DNA from 2 places in the Streptomyces cinereoruber genome. Region 1 is predicted to be linked to the other one. Evidence: riboswitches for the same ligand, from Rfam matches in the RefSeq annotation. Region 1 holds a riboswitch; the other holds the start of a gene.
The links. Region 1 has a riboswitch for glycine ahead of gcvT (glycine cleavage system aminomethyltransferase GcvT). Riboswitches for the same ligand answer to the same signal wherever they lie in the genome.
Positions count from the first base shown of each region.

Region 2: linked by a shared signal. The riboswitch ahead of gcvP (aminomethyl-transferring glycine dehydrogenase) and the one ahead of gcvT (glycine cleavage system aminomethyltransferase GcvT) in region 1 are both predicted to bind glycine.

Region 1 covers NZ_CP023693.1:5,322,087-5,329,110, forward strand. Annotated here, with positions in the region: gene CP977_RS24130 (serine hydroxymethyltransferase) at 1-49, opposite strand, end outside; gene gcvH (glycine cleavage system protein GcvH) at 82-462, opposite strand; gene gcvT (glycine cleavage system aminomethyltransferase GcvT) at 540-1,664, opposite strand; glycine riboswitch at 1,833-1,947, opposite strand; gene CP977_RS24145 (AAA family ATPase) at 2,100-2,762, shown strand; gene CP977_RS24150 (enhanced serine sensitivity protein SseB) at 2,894-3,634, shown strand; gene CP977_RS24155 (enhanced serine sensitivity protein SseB C-terminal domain-containing protein) at 3,767-4,537, shown strand; gene CP977_RS24160 (ABC transporter substrate-binding protein) at 4,768-6,438, shown strand; gene CP977_RS24165 (ABC transporter permease) at 6,527-7,024, shown strand, end outside.
Region 2 covers NZ_CP023693.1:1,358,973-1,365,996, reverse strand. Annotated here, with positions in the region: gene ftsR (transcriptional regulator FtsR) at 29-772, shown strand; gene CP977_RS05900 (bifunctional nuclease family protein) at 826-1,299, shown strand; gene bldO (whiB transcriptional repressor BldO) at 1,492-2,109, shown strand; gene CP977_RS05890 (DNA polymerase IV) at 2,243-3,694, shown strand; gene CP977_RS05885 (PRC-barrel domain-containing protein) at 3,843-4,217, opposite strand; glycine riboswitch at 4,330-4,429, shown strand; gene gcvP (aminomethyl-transferring glycine dehydrogenase) at 4,608-7,024, shown strand, end outside.

The DNA of each region.
Region 1 (7,024 bases):
CGGCGACGTCGGGGTCCAGCTCGTGGAGGGGAGTGTTCAGAAGCGACATGAATCGATCCCTAAGGGGTCTCGGGCCCGGTCTCAGTTCCCGGCGGAGAACGCGGCGTACTCGTCGGCGGTGAGCAGGTCGTCCGGCTCACCCGCGACGCGCACCTTGAACAGCCAGCCACCCTCGAACGGAGCCGTGTTCACCAGGGACGGGTCGTCCACCACGTCCTGGTTGGCGGCGACGACCTCGCCCGACACGGGGGAGTACAGGTCGCTCACGGACTTCGTCGACTCCAGCTCGCCACAGGTCTCGCCCGCGGTGACGGTGTCGCCGACCTCGGGGAGCTGGGCGTAGACGACGTCACCGAGCGCGTTGGCCGCGAACTCCGTGATGCCGACGGTCGCGACGCCGTCCTCGGCGTCCGACAGCCACTCGTGCTCCTTGGTGTACCGCAGCTGCTGGGGGTTGCTCATGACCTGATTCTCCTGGATCGGGGGAGTGCTGATGAACGTCGGTCTTGCGGGGTGAGACGCGCGGTGGGACGACTTCGTCACTTCTGGCGCTTGTAGAACGGCAGCGCCACGACCTCGTACGGCTCGTGGGTGCCCCGGATGTCCACACCTACACCCCGGGTGCCGGGCTCCGCGTGCGCCGCGTCCACGTACGCCATCGCGATCGGCTTTCCGAGGGTCGGGGACGGGGCCCCGGAGGTGACCTCGCCGACGACCTCGCCGTCCTTGACGACGGAGAACCCGGCGCGCGGGACCCGGCGGCCCTCGGCGACCAGGCCGACCAGCCTGCGCGGCGGGGCGGTCTCGGCGCGCTCGGCGGCCTTCTCCAGGGCCTCGCGGCCGACGAAGCGGCCCTCGTTGGTCGTCTTCTCGAACTTCACGACCCGGCCGAGACCGGCGTCGAAGGGGGTGAGGGAGGTGGTCAGCTCGTGGCCGTACAGCGGCATGCCCGCCTCCAGGCGGAGCGTGTCGCGGCAGGACAGGCCGCAGGGGATCAGGCCGACGCCCTCGCCGGCCTCGGTCAGCGCCTTCCACACGCCCTCGGCGTGCTCCGGCTTCAGGAAGAGCTCGAAGCCGTCCTCACCGGTGTAGCCGGTGCGGGCGATCAGGGCGGGCACGCCCGCGACCGTGCCCGGCAGGCCGGCGTAGTACTTCAGGCCGTCCAGGTCGGCGTCGGTGACCGACTTCAGGATGCCGGGGGACTCCGGGCCCTGGACCGCGATCAGGGCGTACGCGTCGCGGTCGTCGCGGACCTCGGCGTCGAAGCCGGCGGCGCGCTCGGTGAGGGCGTCCAGGACGACCTGCGCGTTGGAGGCGTTGGCGACGACCATGTACTCCGTCTCGCCCAGGCGGTAGACGATCAGGTCGTCCAGGATGCCGCCGTCCTCGCGGCAGATCATCGTGTACCGGGCGCGGCCGGTGCCCACCGTGGAGATGTTGCCGACCAGGGCGAAGTCGAGGAGCTCTACGGCCTGCGGGCCGGTGACGGTGATCTCGCCCATGTGGGAGAGGTCGAAGAGGCCGGCCCGGGTGCGGACGGCGTTGTGCTCGTCGCGCTCGCTGCCGTACCGCAGCGGCATGTCCCAGCCCGCGAAGTCGGTCATGGTCGCGCCCAGGGAGCGATGCAGCGCATCGAGGGCGGTGAGGCGGGGGGCAGTGGTCATGGGGTGGCTCCCGGGTCCCAAGGGCGTTCGGTGACGAAGACATGACGGGCGAGGACGTCCTCCCCATCTGTCATGGAACCTGAGAGGTTCACCGGGGGCATCTCGTCACCGAGAGCCCGGCTTGCACCTTGGGTGGGGACACCGGGGTGTCCCGCTTTTCAGATCTGCCTCATCCACGCGGTACGGGGCCTGAGAGATTCAAGGGAGGGTCTTGCTCCTTCGGCGCCCGGACGCACCGGGTGGTCACCCACTCCGTGGTCCGGAACTCTCCCGCGCGGATTCGAACGGCCGGTATGCGGTTGTACAGGCGACCGTGGGCGCCTGGCGCGCACATCATTGCACGCGGTGTCGGCGCGGCAAATCGCTTGTGCCCCATTACCGTTTCTTTACACTTCTTGGGAAGGGTCTCCCGAGGCCCGTCAGGGGGAGAAGGTCATGACGATCCAGCACACCGGCGCGTACGCGGCGAGTCCCGGCATACCGTCCCCACGGGCCCGCGCCCGGACCCGGGGACGGGGCCGGATCCTGCGGGACCTGCGCGAGCGCGGAGGGCGGGGCCCCCGCGCCCTCGCCTTCGCGCCCGGAGACCTCGTGGTCGTCTCCGGGCTGCCCGGCAGCGGCAAGTCCACCCTGATGAAGCGGACCGCCGGGAGCCGGGGCGTCGACTCCCAGGACGCCCGGGAGCGCTGGGAGGCCCGGATGCCCCGCCTCCTGCCGTACGCGGTCTACCGCCCCCTGGTCCGGATCGCGCACTACGCCGGGCTGCGCCGCGCCCTGCGCTCCGGCGCGAGCGTGATCGTGCACGACTGCGGCACCCAGTCCTGGGTGCGCGGCTGGCTCGCCCGCGAGGCCCGCCGCCGGGGGCGCGAGCTGCACCTGCTCCTCCTCGACGTGACCCCGGACACCGCCAGGGCCGGGCAGCACTCCCGCGGCCGGGGCGTCTCGGCGTACGCCTTCGCCCGGCACCGGCGCGCGGTCGGCCGGCTGCTGCGGGCCGCCGAGACCGGCCGGCTGCCGCACGGCTGCGCCTCGGCGACCCTGCTCGACCGGGACGCCGCCGACACCCTCCGGACGATCACCTTCGGGGAGGCGGTCTGACGCGAGCACCCCTGTGCGGCCCCTCCGGGGCGCCCGTACGCCCCCCTTCCGGTCACGGCGGTGCCGGGGCGGCGTTAGGGTGCTGCCGGGCGGCCGGGTACGGCAGGCCGTGCGAGAAGGGGAACGGGACCGTGGACGTGACGTGGCCGGGCAACGAGTTGGAAGAGGTGCTCGCCGCCTCGCTCGGCAACCCCGAGGCGGGCGGCCGCCTCGTCGAGGTACTGGGCCGCAGCCCGGTCTGGATCCCCCTGCCCAACGGCGGCGGTCCCGACAGCACCGACCTGGACCTCGCCACCATGGAGATCGACGGCGCGGCCTACGTCCCCGTCTTCAGCTCCGAGCAGCAGTTCCGCGCCTGCGCCGGCGACCACATGTCCTTCGCCGTCGCCCCCGCCCGCGACTTCGCCCGCGGCCTGCCCCCGCAGCTCGGCATCGCCGTGAACCCCGGCGGGACCGTCGGCGTCCCGCTGCCCCCGCCCGCCGTCGCCGAACTCTGCCGCGTCGGCCGGACCCCGCTCGACGGCCCCGCGTCCGGCGGCCGCGTCCGGCTCTTCGAGCCCGACTGGCAGGACGACCCCGTCGACTTCCTCGCCGCCGCCTCCGCCGAGTTCGAGGCCACCGGCGTCGTCGCCAGCGCCCGCCGTGCCCTCGCCAGCGTCGAGGGCACCGAACCGGCCCTCTTCATCGGCGTCCAGCTCTCCCACTGGGAGGGCGCCGACCGCACCGCCCCCCTGGACGCCCTCGGCCGGGCCCTCGGCCGCGTCGAGGTCGCCTGGCCGGTCAACCTCATCCTGCTCGACATGGCGCAGGACCCGGTGGGCGACTGGATGCTGGAGCGGGTCCGCCCCTTCTACCAGCGCGCCGCCGTGTGAGCGGCACCCTGTTCAGGGCTTGCCGGGCGGGTCAGGCCCTAAGCTGAACTGATTCGACGGAACCGATGCGACGGCCGCCCCTGACCCGGCGGCCGCGCGGACGTGGTGGACGGAAGAGGGGCGGGACCCAGGGTGAGCGCGTCAGGCACCGCTGCGGCTGGACACGTCGAGCACATGCTGCGCCAGGTGGCACCCGGACGCTACGACGCGTACGAGCGGCTGCTGCACGCCCTCGCCGACGGCGAGCTCCGGATGCTGCTCTGGCAGGGCACGCCCGGCTCCCCCGACGCCCAGTACGGGAACATGGAGGTCGAGGGCTTCGGCTACGCGCCCTGCGTCACCTCCGACCAGGAGCTCGCCGCCTCCGGCTGGAACCGCGCCCACGAGCGCGTCACCGGCCGCGAGATCGCCCGCGCCCTCTACCCCGACCGCTGGGGCGTCTGGCTGAATCCGCACGCCCCGGGCGGCGGCGTCGGCATCCCCTGGGCCGACCTGCGCCGGATCGCCACCGGACTCGACCGGATGCCCGCGGGCCCGCTGCGCGTCACCGAGCCCGCCCTGGAGCTCCCGCAGTTCTACGCCCTGATCACCCAGAACGCGCACCGCACCCCGGCCGTCCGGGCGCTGCGCCGCGGCTGGGTGCAGCCCGCGCTCGGCTCCCCATACCTGGTCATCGGGCTCGACCTGTACGACACCTCCCCGGCCGCCGTCGACGCGGTCCGGGCGATGATGCGCCAGTCCATCGGCTCCGTCCCCGACGGGCTGCCCGTCTCGACGGTCGCCCTCTCCGACGCGTACGACCCGGTGGCGCTCTGGCTGAAGGCGAACGCCCGGCCCTTCTACGACCGCGAGGCGCACGCCGCCCCGCCTGCCCCGGGATACGGCTATCCGCCCCGAGGTTGACCGGAAGTCCCGGATGGGCGGTCTGTCCGGTCGTGACACCTCTCGTTAACTCACCCGCGCGTCAAGGGTGTTCGCCCAGGCCACGCACTTGTCCCGGAAGTGCCCGGTTTGGCGAGTGTCCGGGTCTCGACTAGGTATCACCGTTATCCGGACTGTTCTCCAGCTGGTTGCCCGTCGGTAGTGTTCGGCCGGTCAAGACCTCTCCACACGGCTGATCCTGGGGTGGCCCCATGCGAATATTCAATTCCCGTACCGTTCGGGCGATCACGGTGGTGGCTGCCGCCGCGCTCGTCGCGACGGGCTGCTCCAGTGAGCGCGGAAAGGACGGCGCGAAGGGCGGTGCGAAGGACACCTTCGTGTTCGCCGGCGCCGGCGACCCCGGTTCCCTGGACCCCGCCCTCGCGAGCGACGGCGAGACCTTCCGGGTGACCCGGCAGGCCTTCGAAGCACTCCTGGAGCACGAGTCGGGAGGCAGCAAGCTCGTCGGCGGCCTCGCCGAGACGTGGTCCGCCGACCCCGCCGGCAAGGTGTGGACGTTCAACCTGCGCAAGGGCGTGAAGTTCCACGACGGCGAGGCGTTCAACGCCGCCGCCGTCTGCGCGAACTACGACCACTGGTTCAACTGGAAGGGCACCTACCAGTCCAGCTCGGTCTCGTACTACTGGCAGTCCATCATGGGCGGCTTCGCGAAGAACGAGGACGCCGAGGCGCCGAAGCCCAACTACAAGTCCTGCACGGCCAAGGACGAGAACACCGCGGTCATCGAGGTCAACGAGCCCTCCGCGCAGCTCCCCGGCGGCTTCTCCCTCCAGGCCCTCGCGATCCACTCGCCGAAGGCGATCAAGGAGTACGAGAAGCAGGACGCGTCCGCCAAGGGCGACGCCATCACGTACCCCAAGTACAGCCAGGAGGCCGGCACGGTCGCCGGCACCGGCCCGTACAAGATCACGAAGTGGAACAAGGGCAACAAGGAAGTCACCCTCGAGCGCTTCGACGACTACTGGGGCGAGAAGGCCAAGGTGAAGAACCTGGTCTTCCGCACGATCGACACCGAGGAGGGCCGCCGCCAGGCGCTCCAGGCCGGTGACATCGACGGCTACGACCTGGTGTCGCCCGCGGACGTGAAGACCCTGGAGAAGGAGGGGTACAACGTCCCGACGCGTGACGTCTTCAACCTCTTCTACGTCGGCATGAGCCAGGAGAAGAACGCGGCGCTGAAGAAGCCCGCGGTCCGCCAGGCCATCGCCCACGCCATCGACCGCGAGAACCTCGTGAAGACCCAGCTGCCCGAGGGCGGCAAGGTGGCCACGCAGTTCATGCCCGACACGATCGCGGGCTACTCGGACAAGGTGAAGACGTACGCGTTCGACACCAACAAGTCCAAGGAGCTCCTGAAGGGCGCCGGCGAGTCCGCCCTCAAGGTCGAGTTCTGCTACCCGACCGAGGTCACCCGCCCGTACATGCCCGCCCCGCAGGACATGTTCGAGCTGATGAAGGCCGACCTGGAGAAGGCCGGCGTCACCGTCACCCCGAAGCCGATGAAGTGGGCCCCGGACTACCTGGACGCCACCGAGGCCGGCTCCTGCGACCTGCACATGCTGGGCTGGACCGGTGACTTCAACGACGGCTTCAACTTCATCGGCACCTGGTTCGCCGGGTACGACAAGCAGTGGGGCTTCAAGGAGCCGAAGGTCTTCGACGCCGTGAACGGCGCCTCCAAGATCGCCGACCCGGTCAAGCGCGTCGAGGCCTACAAGGCGGCCAACGAGGCGATCATGGAGTACCTGCCGGGCCTCCCGATCTCCTCCTCGCCCCCGGCCATCGCGTTCGGCAAGAACGTCAACCCGCCGAAGGTCTCCCCGCTGACGCAGGAGAACTTCGCCGAGGTCTCCTTCAAGTAATCGACACACGAGCGGGATTCGCCCGGCCACGTCGGACGTGGCCGGGCGAACCCGCTTCTCACGCACACGCAAGAAAGGGGCACGCGGGGTGCTGCGACTCGTCGTACGAAGACTGCTACAGCTCATACCCACCCTGCTCGGCCTGTCGGTTCTCCTCTTCCTCTGGCTGAACCGACTGCCCGGCGGACCCGCCTCAGCGATCCTGGGCGAGCGGGCGACCGAAGCCGAAGTGGCGCGCATCAACCGGGCGCTCGGGCTCGACCAGCCCATCTGGGTGCAGTACGGCCGCTTCCTCAAGCGGATCCTCGACCTGGACCTCGGCACCTCCACCCAGACCGGACAGCCGGTGTGGGACGAGTTCGCGCTGCGCTTCCCGGCCACCGTGGAACTCGGCGTCGCCGCCATCCTGATCGCCGTCGTCGTCGGCATCCCGCTCGGCTACCTCGCCGCCAAGCGCCGCGGCGGCTGGCTCGACGTCGCCTCGGTCTCCGGCTCGCTCGTCGGCATCTGCATCCCGGTGTTCTTCCTCGCCATGATCCTCCGGGGCCTCCTCGCCGTCGAACTCGGCATCTTCCCGAGCTACGGA
Region 2 (7,024 bases), 4.0 Mb from region 1:
CCCGGGGAATCCCCTTCAGGGAAGGTCCATGCTGCGAACACCGACGGGCGGTGCCGGAACCGGCACCGCCACCGCGGGCGACAGGCTGGTCAGCATCGGCACGGTGCTGAACCAGCTGCGCGACGAGTTTCCGGAAGTGACCATCTCCAAGATCCGGTTCCTGGAGGCCGAGGGGCTCGTCGAGCCCCGGCGGACGGCCTCCGGGTACCGGAAGTTCAGCCCGCAGGACGTGGAGCGGCTCGCCCGCATCCTGCGGATGCAGCGGGACCACTACCTTCCGCTGAAGGTCATCCGCGAGCACCTGGACGCCCTTGCCCGGGGGGAGCAGGTCGAGCTCCCGGCCCCCGGGCGGCGACGGGACCTCCTGGAGGGCCCCTGGGAGCAGGAGGCGGAGCCGCCCGCCGCCGCGCGGCTCGGACGGGACGAGCTGCTCGCCGCCGCCGAGGTCACCGAGGCCGAGCTCGCCGAGTGGGAGTCGTACGGTCTGCTCGCCGAGACGGAGGGCGGGGGCTACGACGCCGAGGCCGTCACCGTCGCCCGGCTCGTGGCGGATCTGGGGAGATTCGGTCTGGAGCCCCGCCACCTGCGGTCCGTGAAGGCGGCCGCCGACCGGGAGGCCGGGCTGATCGAACAGGTGGTCGCGCCGCTGCGCCGGCACCGCAATCCGCAGACCAGGGCCCATGCGGAGGCCACCGCCAAGGAGCTGGCCGCGCAGTCCGTACGGCTGCACGCGGCCCTGGTGCAGATCGCCCTGGGCATCCGATCCACGTGACCTCGGAGGGGCCCGACTATCCAAACCGGTCGGGCACGTCCTAGGGTTGCTGTGTGAACGAGCTCGACGTTGTGGGTGTCCGAGTGGAAATGCCCTCCAACCAGCCGATCGTGCTCCTGCGTGAAGTGGGAGGCGATCGCTACCTCCCCATCTGGATCGGACCGGGGGAGGCGACCGCGATCGCCTTCGCGCAGCAGGGGATGGCCCCTCCGCGGCCGCTGACGCACGACCTGTTCAAGGACGTGCTGGAGGCCGTGGGGCAGGAGCTCACCGAAGTCCGCATCACGGATCTGCGTGACGGGGTCTTCTACGCCGAACTGGTCTTCGCCAGCGGCGTCGAGGTGAGCGCCCGGCCGTCCGACGCGATAGCGCTGGCCCTCCGGACCGGAACGCCGATCTTCGGCAGCGACGGCGTCCTGGACGACGCCGGCATCGCGATTCCGGACGAGCAGGAGGACGAGGTGGAGAAGTTCCGCGAATTCCTCGACCAGATCTCACCGGAGGACTTCGGGACCAACAGTCAGTGAGAACGAGCGGTACGGCCGGAGGCCGTTCGCGGGGCGCCGTCAGAGCATTCGAGTAGCCTTTCCCTGAAGAGAGACACGGGAAACCACTCTCAGGGTGATTATCACTCGGCGTGCCGAGTGTGGCGATCGTTGACGCACCCCGAGTGACTGCCTACCTTCGTGTGGGCAGGTCAAGGACGGAGGGTCGGCGTGATGAGCAGCGCGGACGGTACGGCGGGCAGCTCCCTCGGACGGGTGTCCGGGGAGAACGGTCCGTATCCGCTTCACGGCAGGGTGGGCGACTTCGGTACGGACGCCGGTACGGGGGCGGCGGACGAGGTGATCGGCTACCGCGGCCCCACGGCGTGCGCGGCCGCCGGCATCACCTACCGCCAATTGGACTACTGGGCGCGCACCGGGCTCGTGGAGCCGAGCGTGCGGCCCGCGTACGGGTCGGGGACGCAGCGGCTCTACAGCTTCCGCGACGTCGTCGTCCTGAAGATCGTCAAGCGTTTCCTCGACACCGGGGTGGCCCTGCAGAACATCCGGGCCGCCGTGCAGCACCTGCGGGCCCGGGGCTTCCGGGACCTGGAGCGGATGACGCTCATGAGCGACGGGGCCACGGTCTACGAGTGCTCCTCGCCCGACGAGGTCGTCGACCTGCTCCAGGGCGGGCAGGGCGTCTTCGGGATCGCCGTCGGGGTGGTCTGGCGGGACGTGGAGGCGGCGCTCTCCCAGCTCCACGGGGAGCGGGTGGACACCGGCGAGACGCTCGTGGGGCACAACCCCGGCGACGAGCTGGCCCGGAGACGGCGGGACCGGGCGGTCTGAACCGGTTTACGGGACGGATCGCGGGGCGGCCCCGTCGCGGGGCGGGGCGGGTTTGGTTCTTGGGCCGGCCCGGCCGCGGGGTGAGCCGTGGGGCGGTCGAGCGTTGTCAGTGGCGTGGGGGAGCATCGGAGGCGTGAGAGCCGCGCCGACGATCCTGCATCTCGACATGGACGCCTTCTTCGCCGCCGCCGAGCAGGCGTCGAAGCCGAGCCTGCGCGGAAAACCGGTGGTCGTGGGCGGGCTCGGGCCGCGGGGCGTGGTCGCCACCGCCTCGTACGAGGCGCGCCGCTTCGGGGTCCACTCGGCGATGCCGATGGGCCAGGCGCGACGGCTCGCGCCGAACGCGGCCTATCTCGTGCCGCGCTTCGCCTTCTACCGGTCGATCAGCGAGCAGGTCATGCGGCTGCTCGGGAGCCTGTCCCCGCTCGTGGAGCCCCTCAGCCTCGACGAGGCCTTCGTGGACCTGGAGGCGGGGGGCGTCGCCGACGACACGGCGAGCGCGCGGGCCGCGGGGGAGCGGCTGCGGGCCGACATCCTCGCGACGACCGGGCTCACCGGGTCGGTGGGGCTCGCCGGGTCCAAGATGCTCGCGAAGATCGCCTCCGAGCAGGCGAAGCCGGACGGGCTCGTCCTCATACCGCCGGGCACCGAGCGGACGCTCCTCGGGCCGAAGTCCGTACGGATCCTGCCCGGGGTCGGGCCGGCGACCGGGGAGCACCTGCGGCGGGCCGGGATGACGACCGTGTCCGACCTCGCGGAGGCGGGCGAGGACGAGCTCGTACGGCTCCTGGGGCGGGCGCACGGGGCCTCGCTGTACCGGATGGCCCAGGGGTACGACGACCGGCCCGTGGTGGCCGAGCGGGACGCCAAGTCCGTCTCCGTCGAGGACACCTTCGCCGTGGACCTGCACGACCGGGTACGGATCCGGGGCGAGGTCGAGCGGCTCGCGGAGCGGTGCGTGGAGCGGCTGCGGGCGTCGGGGCACTCGGGGCGGACGATCGTCCTGAAGGTGCGGAGGTTCGACTTCTCGACGCTGACCCGGTCCGAGACGCTGCGGGGGCCGACGGACGCGCTCGGGGTCGTACGGGAGGCTGCGGGGCGGCTCCTCGACTCCGTGGACACCACGGGGGGCGTGCGGCTGCTCGGGGTGGGGGTGAGCGGGCTCGCGGACTACACGCAGGAGGACCTGTTCGCCCAGGCGGAGCTGGTGGGGGAGCGGGGCGCGGAGGGTGCGGCTCCGGTGGCGCCCGAGGTCGCGGTGGCCGAGCCGACCGGGCCCGTCGCGGCCGCCGAGCGGTACTGGGCGCCCGGGCACGACGTGCGGCACGCGGTGTACGGGGCCGGGTGGGTGCAGGGGAGCGGGCTCGGGCGGGTCACGGTGCGGTTCGAGGAACCGGGGTCGGCGCCGGGGCGGGTGCGGACGTTCGCCGTGGACGATCCGGAGCTGGAGGCGGGGGAGGCGTTGCCGCTGGTGCGGGACCCTGTGCCGGGGGCGGTGCCGGTGCCCGCGCCGTCGACGGCTGCGGGCCGTGGGGGTGCGCCCGGCCTTGCGGCCGGGCCGGGTTCCCACCCGCGCCGCCCGTGACGGTGGGTGGGCAGAGGTGCGGGTTCTCCCGTGGGTGGTGCCGCGCCGTCGGCGGCTGCGGGCCCCGGGGCGTTTTCGGCCGGGCCGGGGGCCGACCGTCGCCCGTCGTGGCCGGCGGGCTTTCCGGTGTGCGGGGATCGGCTTCGGGTCAGCCGCCCTCCTGGCCCGCCAGGCGGCCGAAGTCCTTGTCCGGGGTGTCCGTGGGGGGCGGGGGGAGGGCGAGCCTGTAGTGGCGGTAGAGCTGGAGTTCCTGCTCCGGGGAGAGGTGGCGGCCCACGCCGAAGTCCGGGGCGTCCTTGATGAGGGCGCGTTCGAACGGGACGTGGAGGCCGTCGTCGAGCAGGTCGCTCGGCTCCAGGGGGACGAACGCGTCCCTGCTGAACAGGCCCGTGCGGACCGCGGCCCACTCCGGGACGCCCGTCGCGTCGTCCAGGTACACCTCGTCGACGGTGCCGATCTTGTGTCCGTTCCGGTCGTACGCCTTGCGGCCGATCAGGCTGCGCGGATCGATGTCGGTCTGCACGGTCCCTCCAACTGGTCGCAACTCCTCTACCCCCTACCAAAGGGCACATCCGGGATGTCGGCCACTTGAGCGAAAGGAGCCTCAACCGCGCTGGTAGGCTGGGTGTGGCTGTCGACCCCGTGCGGGAGAGTCCCCCGGAGAAACCTTCCGGTGGGCGCCGAAGGAGCAAATCCTCCCCGGAATCTCTCAGGCCCCCGTACCGCACGGACGAGGTCACTCTGGAAAGCAGAGCGGATGTCCGACGGCATGCGCTCTCACCGACGGTGAAAGCCGGCCTGCCGCGAGGCGCGCCGGTGAAGCTCTCAGGTTGAGATGACAGAGGGGGAGGCCGTCCGGGCACCCGCGCCGTGGTGCCCCTCGCAGGTCGTGACGACCAGGAGGCCTCCGTACATGACCGCCAACCGCACTCCGCTCTCCGAGCTCGAGCAGGGCATCCCCTTCGAGCAGCGGCACATCGGGCCCGACGCCGAGGCCCGGGCCAAGATGCTCGCCCAGGTCGGTTACGGCTCGCTCGACGAGCTCACGGCCGCCGCGGTGCCGGACGTGATCAAGAACGCCGAGGCGCTGGGCCTGCCGGCCGCGCGCACCGAGGCCGAGGTGCTCGCCGAGCTGCGCGCGCTCGCCGACCGCAACCAGGTCCTCGCCCCGATGATCGGCCTCGGCTACTACGGCACCTTCACCCCGCCGGTGATCCTCCGGAACGTGATGGAGAACCCCGCCTGGTACACGGCGTACACGCCGTACCAGCCGGAGATCTCCCAGGGGCGTCTGGAGGCCCTGCTGAACTTCCAGACGATGGTCGCCGACCTGACCGGCCTGCCCACCTCCGGCGCCTCCCTGCTCGACGAGGGCACCGCCGCCGCCGAGGCCATGGCGCTGTCCCGCCGCGTCGGCAAGGTCAAGAAGGGCGTCTTCCTGATCGACGCCGACGCCCTGCCGCAGACGATCGCCGTCATCGAGACCCGCGCCGAGCCGACCGGCATCGAGGTCGTCGTCGCCGACCTGAGCGAGGGCATCCCCGCCGAGGTCGCCGAGCGCGGCGTCTTCGGCGTGCTGATCCAGTACCCCGGCGCCTCCGGCGCGGTCCGCGACATCAAGCCGCTGATCGACGCGGCCCACGAGCTGGGCGCGATCGTCACCGTCGCCGCCGACCTGCTCGCGCTCACCCTGCTCACCTCGCCCGGCGAGCTCGGCGCCGACATCGCCGTCGGCACCACCCAGCGCTTCGGCGTCCCGATGGGCTTCGGCGGCCCGCACGCCGGCTACATGGCCGTCCAGGACAAGCACGCCCGCTCCCTGCCCGGCCGCCTCGTGGGCGTCTCCGTCGACGCCGACGGGAACCGCGCCTACCGCCTGGCCCTCCAGACCCGCGAGCAGCACATCCGCCGCGAGAAGGCCACCAGCAACATCTGTACCGCCCAGGTGCTGCTCGCCGTCATGGCCGGCATGTACGCCGTCTACCACGGCCCCGACGGCCTCAAGGGCATCGCGCTCCGCACCCACCGGTACGCCGCGATCCTCGCCGCCGGTCTGCGCGCCGGGGGTGTCGAGCTGACCGGGGACGTCTTCTTCGACACCCTCACCGCCCGCGTGCCCGGCAGGGCCGACGAGGTCGTGGCCGCCGCCCGCGAGGCCGGCGTCAACCTGTACCGCGTCGACGCCGACCGCGTGTCGGTCTCCTGCGACGAGACCACCACGCGAGAGCAGCTCGCCGCCGTGTGGGGCGCCTTCGGCGTCACCGCCGACGTCGAGGCCCTGGACGCCGCCACCGAGGACGCGCTGCCCGCCGGTCTGCTGCGCTCCGACGCGTACCTGACCCACCCGGTCTTCCACGCGCACCGCTCCGAGACCTCGATGCTGCGCTACCTGCGCCGTCTCGCGGACCGCGACTACGCGCTGGACCGCGGCATGATCCCGCTCGGCTCCTGCACGATGAAGCTGAACGCGACCACCGAGATGGAGCCGGTGACCTGGCCCGAGTTCGGCCAGATCCACCCCTTCGCCCCGGTCGAGCAGGCCCAGGGCTACGTCACGCTCATCACCGAGCTGGAGGAGCGCCTCGCCGAGGTCACCGGCTACGACAAGGTGTCGATCCAGCCCAACGCCGGTTCGCAGGGCGAGCTGGCCGGCCTCCTCGCCGTCCGCGCGTACCACCGGGCCAACGGCGACGAGCAGCGCACCGTCTGCCTCATCCCGTCCTCCGCGCACGGCACCAACGCCGCCTCCGCGGTGATGGCCGGCATGAAGGTCGTCGTGGTGAAGACCGCCGACGACGGCGAGGTCGACGTCGAGGACCTGCGGGCCAAGATCGCCCAGTACCGCGACGAGCTGTCCGTCCTGATGATCACCTACCCGTCCACGCACGGCGTGTTCGAGGAGCACGTCGCGGACATCTGCGCCGAGGTCCACGAGGCCGGCGGCCAGGTGTACGTCGACGGCGCCAACCTCAACGCCCTGGTCGGCCTGGCCAAGCCCGGCCACTTCGGCGGCGACGTCTCGCACCTGAACCTGCACAAGACCTTCTGCATCCCGCACGGCGGCGGCGGCCCCGGCGTCGGCCCGGTCGGCGTCCGCGCCCACCTCGCCCCGTACCTGCCGAACCACCCGCTCCAGCCCACCGCGGGCCCGGAGACCGGCGTCGGCCCGATCTCGGCCGCCCCGTGGGGCTCCGCCGGCATCCTGCCGATCTCCTGGTCGTACGTGCGCCTGATGGGCGGCGAGGGCCTCAAGCGCGCCACCCAGGTCGCGGTGCTCGCGGCGAACTACATCGCCAAGCGCCTGGAGCCGCACTTCCCGGTGCTCTACAC